Regions from separate parts of the Paenibacillus sp. UMB4589-SE434 genome, predicted to be linked through region 1. Evidence: riboswitches for the same ligand, from Rfam matches in the RefSeq annotation. Region 1 holds a riboswitch; each other region holds the start of a gene.
The links. A riboswitch is a leader RNA that binds a small molecule or an ion and turns the genes downstream of it on or off. The one in region 1 is predicted to bind thiamine pyrophosphate.

Region 1 (3,287 bases):
TCGATTAAGGCGACCATCGTGATCAGACCAAGCAAAAACGATACGGTGGCGGAGCGCTGGTGTCCATCGCCATGGCTTTCTGGAATGAGCTCCTTATAAACGATAAACATCATTGCTCCTGCAGCGAAGGACAAGCCATATGGCACCATGTTATTAACGATTGTGCTCAGCAGATAACCGATCAGACCCGTCACAATCTCAACCGCACCAGTCAGCGTGGCAATTAAGAGTGCCTTTAATCGGCCAACTTGTTGATTTACTAGAAATAAAGCGACAAGAAAGCCTTCGGGGGCATTTTGTAAGCCGATGGAAAAGGCAATTAGTGGCCCCAGCGTATCATTGCTGCTGGCATAACTTACACCTACGGAAAGACCTTCCGGCAGGTTGTGCATCGTGATCGCCGCTATGATCAGGAAAGAGCGTTTGTCGATATTTACAGAGCGTCGGACAACTCCTGAATTCTCAAGATCAAGGTGCGGTATGCCTCTTTCCAGCAAGAGCAGCGTAAAGCATCCGAGCATAATACCAATGGCAAGGACAAGTACATTTGAGTGGGCCAATGCCTCTGGTATAAGGCTCATCATGGAGGCTGAGGTCATAATTCCAGCCGTATATGCCAGCAGAATATCACGCCAGCGGTGTGTCATGTTCCTCATAAATAAGATGGGCACGGCCCCTAAACCTGTAGACAGCGCTGACACTGTACTGCCAATCAAGACGTCTTTCATCGTAGATGTTGCCCTCCTGTCTGCTCCGTCTGATGATTGAGACAAAACAAATAATCTAAACTCCTATAATCATGACCTGCATTGGTTTACGATAGAGTATGCATATTTATTGTGATGTGCGCCCAAGGAATCCATACTTAAACGTATTTTGCAAATAAGAAACCTTATACTGATCTGCGATGAGGGCTAGCCACTGCACCACAGGTAGAAAGGCTTCAGGTAAGTAAGAAGCTGAATAATGAGCCTCACGATACGGGATATGCTGCCAACCTTGTGTTAGAGCCTCATAATGAGCACGTTCCTCCTGCGATACCTTCTTGCTGACATAACCCCACATATGTTGCATCGATGTTCGCAGTCCTGCTTGCGAGTAAGGAATACGGTGCTGAATATCCGAAAGAGCCACTCTAATTTGTTCGTAGTCGGCCAGACTCTCCGCTTGACCAAATTGAGTCGTTATCTCTTTATAGTATCGGTAACCACGTGCCATAATATCATATTTAACTCCTGCCCAAAGCTGCTCGGTGCTGCGACGTATGTCTGATAGCTTGTGGCGTTGAGATGGATTGTCATGTTTATTCATCGGTATTTCCTCCTGTCCAATGAAGAGTGTGTAATTAAGCAGCTTCGTCCTTTTTATCGTAGCATATAGAATCAATTATGGATTATGCTGGACTTTCAGACACGTCAGGTCTATAATTACGTGTGAAAAGTCGTGTCATCACCGCTTGAATTGAATAGGACGCTAGGGGAGCTGGAATAAGGCCGGCTGAGATTGTATCCCACAAGATACCGACCCTTTCACCTGATCTGGGTAATGCCAGCGTAGGTAAGACGTATGATGGTGTATAGACTAACAGTGAAGCACTGTGAAGCTTGTCAGCGTAATGAGCGAAGCTACATTTCTAAGAGGTTCTTGGTCATGCTCTCCTGAATGGGGAACGCAGTGATCAAGTTTAATCCATCAACCTTAGAGATATTTATCGCTTGTTGCCTGCAGCTACGAGTAAGCTGCTTTATGTTATCGCCATCCTTATAGACGCAGCTGGTAACGCCCCAATATATTGGGGCGTTTTTTAGTATACGCTATATGATACGGCGCTATTGTTATACCCTGTGACAGTTGAAAGTTTGATCGTTCAATGAATCGGTGATGCTGCATACTGCCCTAAAAGGGCAAAATAGGATCAGCTAGAGGACATTAGGAGGGTTACGACATGCAACAAACATCGCGTAAGCGCGGACTCATACTGGCATTGATTATGATGATGACCACTATGCTAGCCGCTTGTGGCGCAGGAACTAACAGCAGCGGTGCGGATCATGGCACCTCTGGCAAAGATGCTGCATCTTCACCTAAGGAGCTGCGCAGCATTAAGATGGTATTGGACTGGACGCCCAATACGAACCATACAGGTTTGTATGTAGCGAAAGAAAAGGGCTTCTTTCAGGAAGCGGGCTTAAATGTAGAGATCATTCCGCCGGGATCTGGCGGATCGGATGCCATGGTTGCATCAGGAGAAGTGCCATTTGGCGTAACAGTTCAAGAGAACATCACGCAGGCTCGCCTTCAGGGTGTGCCGATTGTATCCTTGGCAGCTATTATTCAACATAATACATCTGGCTTTGCAGCACCAAAGGCTAAAAATATCAAAACACCCCTAGACTTTGAAGGCAAAACTTATGGCGGCTGGGGTTCACCTGTTGAAGAAGCTGTTATTCGTTCAATCATGCAGCAAGAGAAAGCGGATTATGATAAAGTCAAAAATGTAAATATGGGAAACGCAGATTATTTTACAGCGGTAAAGAAAGATATCGATTTTGCATGGATATTCTATGCATGGACGGGGATTGAAGCAGAGCTGCGCGGTGAGCCGATTGATATGATCTATGTCAATCAATTCTCGGACAAGTTGGATTACTACACACCGGTCATCGCTACAAATGAGCAGACGATTCAAGAAGATCCGGAGCTGGTAAAATCGTTTATGAGCGCTGTATCTAAAGGATATCAATTTGCAATTGATAAACCAGAGGAAGCAGCAGACCTGCTGCTGAAGGCAGTGCCTGATCTCAACAAAGAGCTTGTGCAGGCCAGCCAGAAGTGGCTAAGTCCTAAATATAAGGATGATGCACCACGTTGGGGCGAGCAGAAGCGAGAAGTATGGGATAATTATATGACTTGGTTAGTAGACAACAAGTTGATGGAGAAGACCATTGATATTGACAAAGCATATACGAATGACTTCTTGCCTGCTTCATCATAAGGCTGAATCATTACTTACACAGTTACCTTCTTACTAAATCAACAGGTGAACAGAACAGCATGATAGCGACCTTATGCTTTATATAAAGGAGAGAGTATGATGGCAAACAGCTTAGTGAGCATACAAATTATTCCGAAGACCCCAAACGGTGAAAATGTCATCCCATATGTAGACAGAGCGATTGAGATCATTCAGCAGTCTGGAGTGAAGCACCAGGTAAACGCGTTGGACACGACGATGGAGGGCGAGCTTAGCGAGCTATTGCGTGTGATCGAACGAATGAATGAGGCGA
Region 2 (3,287 bases), on a different contig from region 1:
TGATGATGGATATTAACATGGAGCATTTTTCGAAGCAGTATGATCCAATTTACGATGATCCATTAGAGCCAGCCACCTTTCACGAGGAATTCCTTGTACGCCACGAAATTACAAATACAGCAGGCATTATGGAGGTGTTATTTCCGAATAATACGGAACCGAAAGAAGCATTAACTCGCCGATACCTGCTGAAGATAGGCGATTATGTACAAGTAATCGTTCATAACCGGCAACAAACAGCAGATGATGTTATGTTGGAGTGGCTGACGTCCTCATTTGCTGAATGGAAGCGAATTGACGTCTCAGTTGGAGGAATGGTTCGAAATGAAGATTATTAAGCTCGCTCTCCTTATGGTAGCCATCAGTTTTCCGTGGTTTTGGAATAATCGTTTACAGGCCGAGGAGCAGTTACGGCACTTACGTACCGTACAGTCGTATAATTATTTTCTAGACACTGCCGTCGATGATGCGGCGACAAGCCTCCACGCAAATCCAACTGACATCGATAAGCAAATGGGTTACGAATCACCGAAGCTAATTTCAATTAATAAGGAAGCTGCATTAAGAGCGTTCTTGGAAACGCTTTTCATAAATATTAATATTGTGGATGATCGAATTAGCCAAGATATGCTTATGTCTTATATCCCGGCAATAGCTATTGTGAACTATGATGGACTCGATATCTGGACAGAGGAGGAATATGTTGATAGTACGGGGAAATCACATTTAAAACATGTATGGCTTCCTAAAATCCCCTTTACCTACACCGATCAAAACGGTTACGTTTATGCTTTCACATTAGACGATTATGTTACGGTGTACTTACCGAAGTTGAAGTTATGGATTAAAGGTTATCAGCGAGAGCTTATGCAGCATACAGCGTTACCCCTGTTAAGGGATGGAACCCTATTTGAATCCGTTCGGCGCACGACGATTGTGAATAAGGTGCAGGACGAGCTTGCCTATCGAATAAACAGGCATAATTATTATTCGAAACGGATAGGTACGGCATACAATTTTACGTTTCCTACTATATCAGAAGAGGAATGGAACAATTCTATAAACGATGTTGGTGTGCTGGCTTTCGTACAGGATCTTCCAATGGGTGCTTATAAGTACAACAATTATGCTATTGGTGGTGCGCGGTTAATAAGAAAGGATTTATTATATGGAACCGTGCGGGATGGGATTAAGATAGCCCTTCCGGAGAAATGTAAACCACTTGTTGTGGAAGAGGTGCTGTCTAATTCTAGAGAAGCTGTGAAGCGAGGCTATTACGTAAAGTATTGTTCATAACTGCCACGTGTGACCACGACATGCGAGGGCATGTCTCTTTCCAAAATATAAGTTTCGTGATAAACTAGCGTAGCAATCAAATTATTGTCATAGTTATCCATCACTAGGGGGGCCGTATATCGGCTGAGATGAAGCGTAAGCTTCGGACCCTTAGCACCTGATCTGGATCATGCCAGCGTAGGGAAGTGTGGATTGGAATTCTTCAAGTGAATCATGGTGACACTCCGAATTAATGATATTTAGTTGGATAAATATCCCGTTCGAAGTGTATTAGTGCAAACTAATAACTACCTGATTTCACTAGGTGTTCGTTACTTCCAATTGGATTGGGAGTAGGAACCTGAATGAGGCCAATCTTCAACCACTCTCTACGTGAGAGTGGTTTTTTTGTGTTAGTTCATGTGTTGACACTTGGGTAAAAGAAGAGGTGAGAATAGTGTGATTGTGCCATGGCTTCATATTGTTACTCCTGAAGGTGTGTCTGCGAAGGTCATCGTTCAGACCGTGAAGTTATTTGCTCACGAGGTAGATGCTGTTCATCTGCGACAGAAAAAATGGAGTGCCATTCAAATGTGGAATGTTCTAGAAACAGCGAGATTAGAGGGTATCCCCATGCATAAGTGGATTGTGAACGACCGTGCGGATGTGGCCGCTTCCTGTGGTGTGAGAGGTGTCCATTTAGCGTATCACAGCTTACCTGTCTATACAATTAGACCACTATATCCGCAGCTGACAGTAGGGGTATCTGTTCATAGTCCGGCAGAGATCATGTCTTGTGCGGAGGGCGGCGCTGATTATGCGATGTACGGACATATTTACGAGACAACATGCAAGCAAGGTTTGGCTGGTCGTGGGCTTGCGGGATTAATATCATGCAGGCAACAGAGTGATATTCCTATTATTGCTATTGGTGGAATTACACCGGAGCGAGTTACAAGCGTGATAAACGCAGGGGCATCTGGAGTTGCTGTCATGTCACCAATATGGGAAGCATCATCACCTTTGAATATGGTGCGGCGTTATAGAGACGCCATGCATTCTCTTGTTCATTGAGTAACTATAGATTCCATGATGACCATTGAAAGGAGTGATACACATGCCAGCATCTGTACTTGCAGCTTCAACCATGAGCATAAATCATGCTGATTTGATTGTTGTAGGAGGGGGAGTAATTGGTTGTGCGATCGCTTATGAGGCAGCATTAAATGGACTGAAAGTAACTGTATTGGAGAAGGACCGGATCGGAGAAGGAGCTTCTAGGGCTGCAGCAGGGATGCTGGCTCCTGTTGCAGAGCGTATCCAACATGATGAACTCGCGCAATTTGCTTGTACTAGTCATGATCTATTCCCAGGGTGGAGTGAACAGTTGTGGGAACTATCGCAAGTCGATCTTGAACTGCGTTTGAGAGGGATTCATGTTCCTGTGATGAAAGGAAGTGACTGTACAGCAATTGGTCTTCAGCTTCACAAAGCAGTCGAATCACATCCAAATGGAATTAATTATGGGGTGGAGTGGATCGATAATTCGATGCTTCAAGCTCTGCCTTATTATCACGACTCCGCCATTGAGGGGGTGTATATGCTACCTAAAGAAGGCCATCTATCTCCTATAAAATTGATGGAAGCTTTGTTCACAGCCAGTAAAAAACTAGGTGTCCAGTTCCATGAACATGAACAGGTGGTTGACTTCTTAATTGAAAATGGGCGTATCCAAGGAGTTCGTACTGGATCCGGCAGCTGGTACAGCGATCATGTGCTGATCTGTTCAGGATTGGATAGCAATATGTTAACTGATAAATGTGGAATTAGTCTTCCTCTCCACCCAGTGAAAGGTGAATTGGCTGTTGTTCGGTCCAAGTTAACCATGTCTAGTGTGATGTATGGAGATGGTGTATACATTGTTCCAAAGGGTAGGGGACGAATATTTATCGGTGCAACCTCTTATCCAAATCGTTATGACAAGATTGTTGAAGTCGGTTCCGTCATGAAGC
Region 3 (3,287 bases), on a different contig from region 1:
ATATTTTCAACATTTCTCCTCCTTATACACGTAGTTGTACTTCAAGTGAATTCACTTTGGAAATCTCATGATTTACGAACCGTCTATCTCTAGGAGTAAAGATTTTCAGAGTTTCTTAACCTTAGAACATCGCAATCATTAACCAAATAATTGGAATCATTGCTACAATCATACATGAAAAAAATTAACAAATAAATAATAATAATCAACGATTTTTGATATATTTCCTCAATTTTTTAGTATTTTTATTTTAAAACGAGAAAATTGTAAAATTGCCGTTTACTGGCGCCGTGTTAAGTTTTTCAAATCACAGCTCCCCAAGTTCCATCAAAACGTTTACGTTGTCCATTCTCTCCATTACAACAACAGCCCCCTTATGTAAGAAGGGAGCTGTTCTAATATTCTCTACATTGTTATCTGGCCGCTCGATATTCTTCAGCTTTATCCCGCATCCCTGCTTCGATGGCTTCAGCATCTTCCAGCCCGTTCTCCTTCGCATACTGTCGAATATCCTGCGTGATCCGCATGCTGCAGAACTTTGGCCCGCACATGGAGCAGAAATGGGCACTCTTGGCGCCTTCCGCAGGCAATGTCTCGTCGTGGAACTCTATGGCGCGTTCTGGGTCCAGCGACAAGTTAAATTGATCACGCCATCGGAATTCGAAGCGTGCCTTCGACAACGCATCGTCACGCCGCTGCGCTCGCGGATGCCCTTTTGCAAGGTCTGCTGCATGCGCCGCAATTTTGTATGTAATGACACCTTCGCGCACATCATTCTTATTTGGCAAGCCAAGATGTTCCTTCGGTGTCACATAACACAACATCGAAGTGCCAAACCAGCCGATCATCGCCGCACCGATCGCGGATGTAATATGGTCATAGCCCGGGGCAATATCAGTCGTTAATGGGCCAAGCGTATAGAACGGCGCCTCTTTGCATATTTCCAGCTGAAGGTCCATATTCTCCTTAATCTTATTCATTGGCACGTGACCAGGCCCTTCAATCATCACCTGGACATCGTGCTGCCATGCGATCTCCGTCAACTCGCCCAACGTCTTCAACTCAGCAAATTGTGCTTCATCATTAGCGTCATAAATGCTGCCTGGACGAAGACCATCTCCTAACGAAAATGCAACATCATACTGTTTCATAATCTGGCAGATGTCATCAAAATGAGTATATAGAAAGTTCTCCTTGTGATGCGCCAAGCACCACGCGGCCATAATCGAGCCGCCACGCGACACGATGCCGGTCATACGCTTAGCCGTCATCGGAATGTACCGCAGCAGCACGCCAGCGTGAATCGTAAAGTAGTCCACCCCTTGCTCCGCCTGCTCGATTAAAGTATCGCGGAATACTTCCCACGACAAATCCTCTGCCTTGCCGTTAACCTTCTCCAGCGCTTGATAAATCGGCACCGTTCCAACCGGAACCGGACTGTTGCGAATAATCCACTCCCGGGTCGTATGAATATTTTTCCCTGTCGATAAGTCCATAATGGTATCGGCTCCCCAGCGAATGGCCCATGTCATCTTCTCTACTTCTTCCTCGATCGAAGACGCAACAGCGGAGTTGCCGATATTGGCGTTAATTTTGACATGAAAATGCCGTCCGATCATCATCGGCTCGCACTCAGGGTGATTAATATTAGCTGGCAGTATCGCACGTCCCGATGCAATCTCCGCACGTACAAATTCCGGCGACAGGCCTTCTCGAATAGCTGCAAATTCCATCTCAGGTGTTACAACTCCGCGGCGCGCATAGTGAAGCTGTGTCACATTGCTCCCCGATTTTGCTCTAAGCGGCACATGACGTTCTGCCGGAAATATCTCAGCACCTGCAATTCTTACAGCATCCGTTGTCCGGAATCCGTTGTCCTCAGGACGGACATCCCGTCCCTGATACGCCTCAACATCTCCACGCTCCGTAATCCAGTCATGCTTGATAACAGGTATTCCCTTACGAATGTCCACTGCATACTGTGGGTCTGTGTAAGGACCGCTTGTGTCATAAACACGCAGCGGCTCGTTAGTCTCTATGCCGTCAGGTGTCTCAGTGTCCGCGAGTCTAATCTCGCGCTCAGGCACCTGAATGTCTGTTCGCGACCCTTCCGTATACACCTTAGTGCTATTCGGAAAAGGAGCGCACCACTCTCGAGCGTCTGCATCCATATGAGGAGTATTTTTGTATACATTTGACATTATGAGTCCTCCTTGTACTTTCCAAACCATATTGAAAGTTCATGCGGACTGTGCAGTTCTGAGGATTATGCAGGTACTTGCACCGGGCAACACGTTGCAAGTGGAGCGGCAGGGAAAGTGAAAGGAGCGGTAGTATAGATGTAGCCCTAATGAGAACTGGACGTTGATCTATCTTGCCTAAATCCGTTCATTTCAGAGGTGAAAGAGACACAAGACAATGAGAACAGACGCATACACCATTACCGTCATCACAAATAGAAAAGCCGATCCCCGAAGGAACCGGCTTGAATGGCGTCAACGAACTGCCTCAAGATACAACAAGCGGTGACAAGTCACACAAGTCTCGCTGCATCCATATCAAGTGCCGATTACTTCCCTACGCTGGTATAATCCAGATCAGGTGCAAAGGGTTTAAGATCTTCGTTGCGATCTTGTCTCAGCCCACGCTCGGGGCTCCCCTAGTAACGCATGATTAAATTGGTTGGAAATAATTAACGATTTAATCTATCTTAAGATACACGAAATTAAAGCATTTGGCAAGGCACATTCGAAGTCGTTTATGCCACTTTATGTCATAGCCCTCATCATTGTTTGCATACGCTGAGCCGCTTCCATCAATTGCGGGGCATACTCACGCATCGTCTCAACCGACATACGGCTGACTGGCCCTGACACGGATAACGCTGCCGTCAGTTTATGATTCCGATCAAAGATCGGCACCGATACAGCAGCAGCCCCCGGCTCTCGCTCCTCGATGCTAAGCGCATAACCCATCTGCCTCACCTCTTCCAGTTGGTGCAAATACGAATCGCGGTCAATTGAATCCGGCCATGTCGACTCTTGTACAGCTGCTTCTCGTTCAGCAGACTCCGCGAAGGCCAACAACACCTTACTGGATGCACCAACATACAACGGTAGACGGGCACCCACAGTCGCTACACGGCGAATCGCTTGCTTGCTTTGAACGGCCTGAATACGAATGCGGTTATTCCCATCGCGAACGTAGAGGCTCACCGTCTCACCCAGTTGTTCACGCAATCGTTCCATCTCTGGCAGCAGCAATTGTGCTGGATCGTCCAGTTCCGT

Region 2: another riboswitch for thiamine pyrophosphate. It lies ahead of QP775_RS05910 (thiamine phosphate synthase); the one in region 1 lies ahead of QP775_RS11670 (ABC transporter substrate-binding protein).
Region 3: another riboswitch for thiamine pyrophosphate. It lies ahead of thiC (phosphomethylpyrimidine synthase ThiC); the one in region 1 lies ahead of QP775_RS11670 (ABC transporter substrate-binding protein).

What each region holds. Positions count from the first base shown of each region.
Region 1 is NZ_JASOYK010000002.1:330,184-333,470, forward strand. Features, by position in the region: gene QP775_RS11660 (ZIP family metal transporter) at 1-728, opposite strand, end outside; gene QP775_RS11665 (DUF1722 domain-containing protein) at 835-1,311, opposite strand; TPP riboswitch at 1,466-1,578, shown strand; gene QP775_RS11670 (ABC transporter substrate-binding protein) at 1,946-2,995, shown strand; gene QP775_RS11675 (thiamine-binding protein) at 3,095-3,287, shown strand, end outside.
Region 2 is NZ_JASOYK010000001.1:1,472,520-1,475,806, reverse strand. Features, by position in the region: gene QP775_RS05920 (hypothetical protein) at 1-338, shown strand, start outside; gene QP775_RS05915 (hypothetical protein) at 325-1,296, shown strand; TPP riboswitch at 1,392-1,497, shown strand; gene QP775_RS05910 (thiamine phosphate synthase) at 1,735-2,349, shown strand; gene thiO (glycine oxidase ThiO) at 2,393-3,287, shown strand, end outside.
Region 3 is NZ_JASOYK010000005.1:140,689-143,975, forward strand. Features, by position in the region: gene QP775_RS18015 (LLM class flavin-dependent oxidoreductase) at 1-10, opposite strand, end outside; gene thiC (phosphomethylpyrimidine synthase ThiC) at 414-2,171, opposite strand; TPP riboswitch at 2,558-2,671, opposite strand; gene QP775_RS18025 (IclR family transcriptional regulator) at 2,769-3,287, opposite strand, start outside.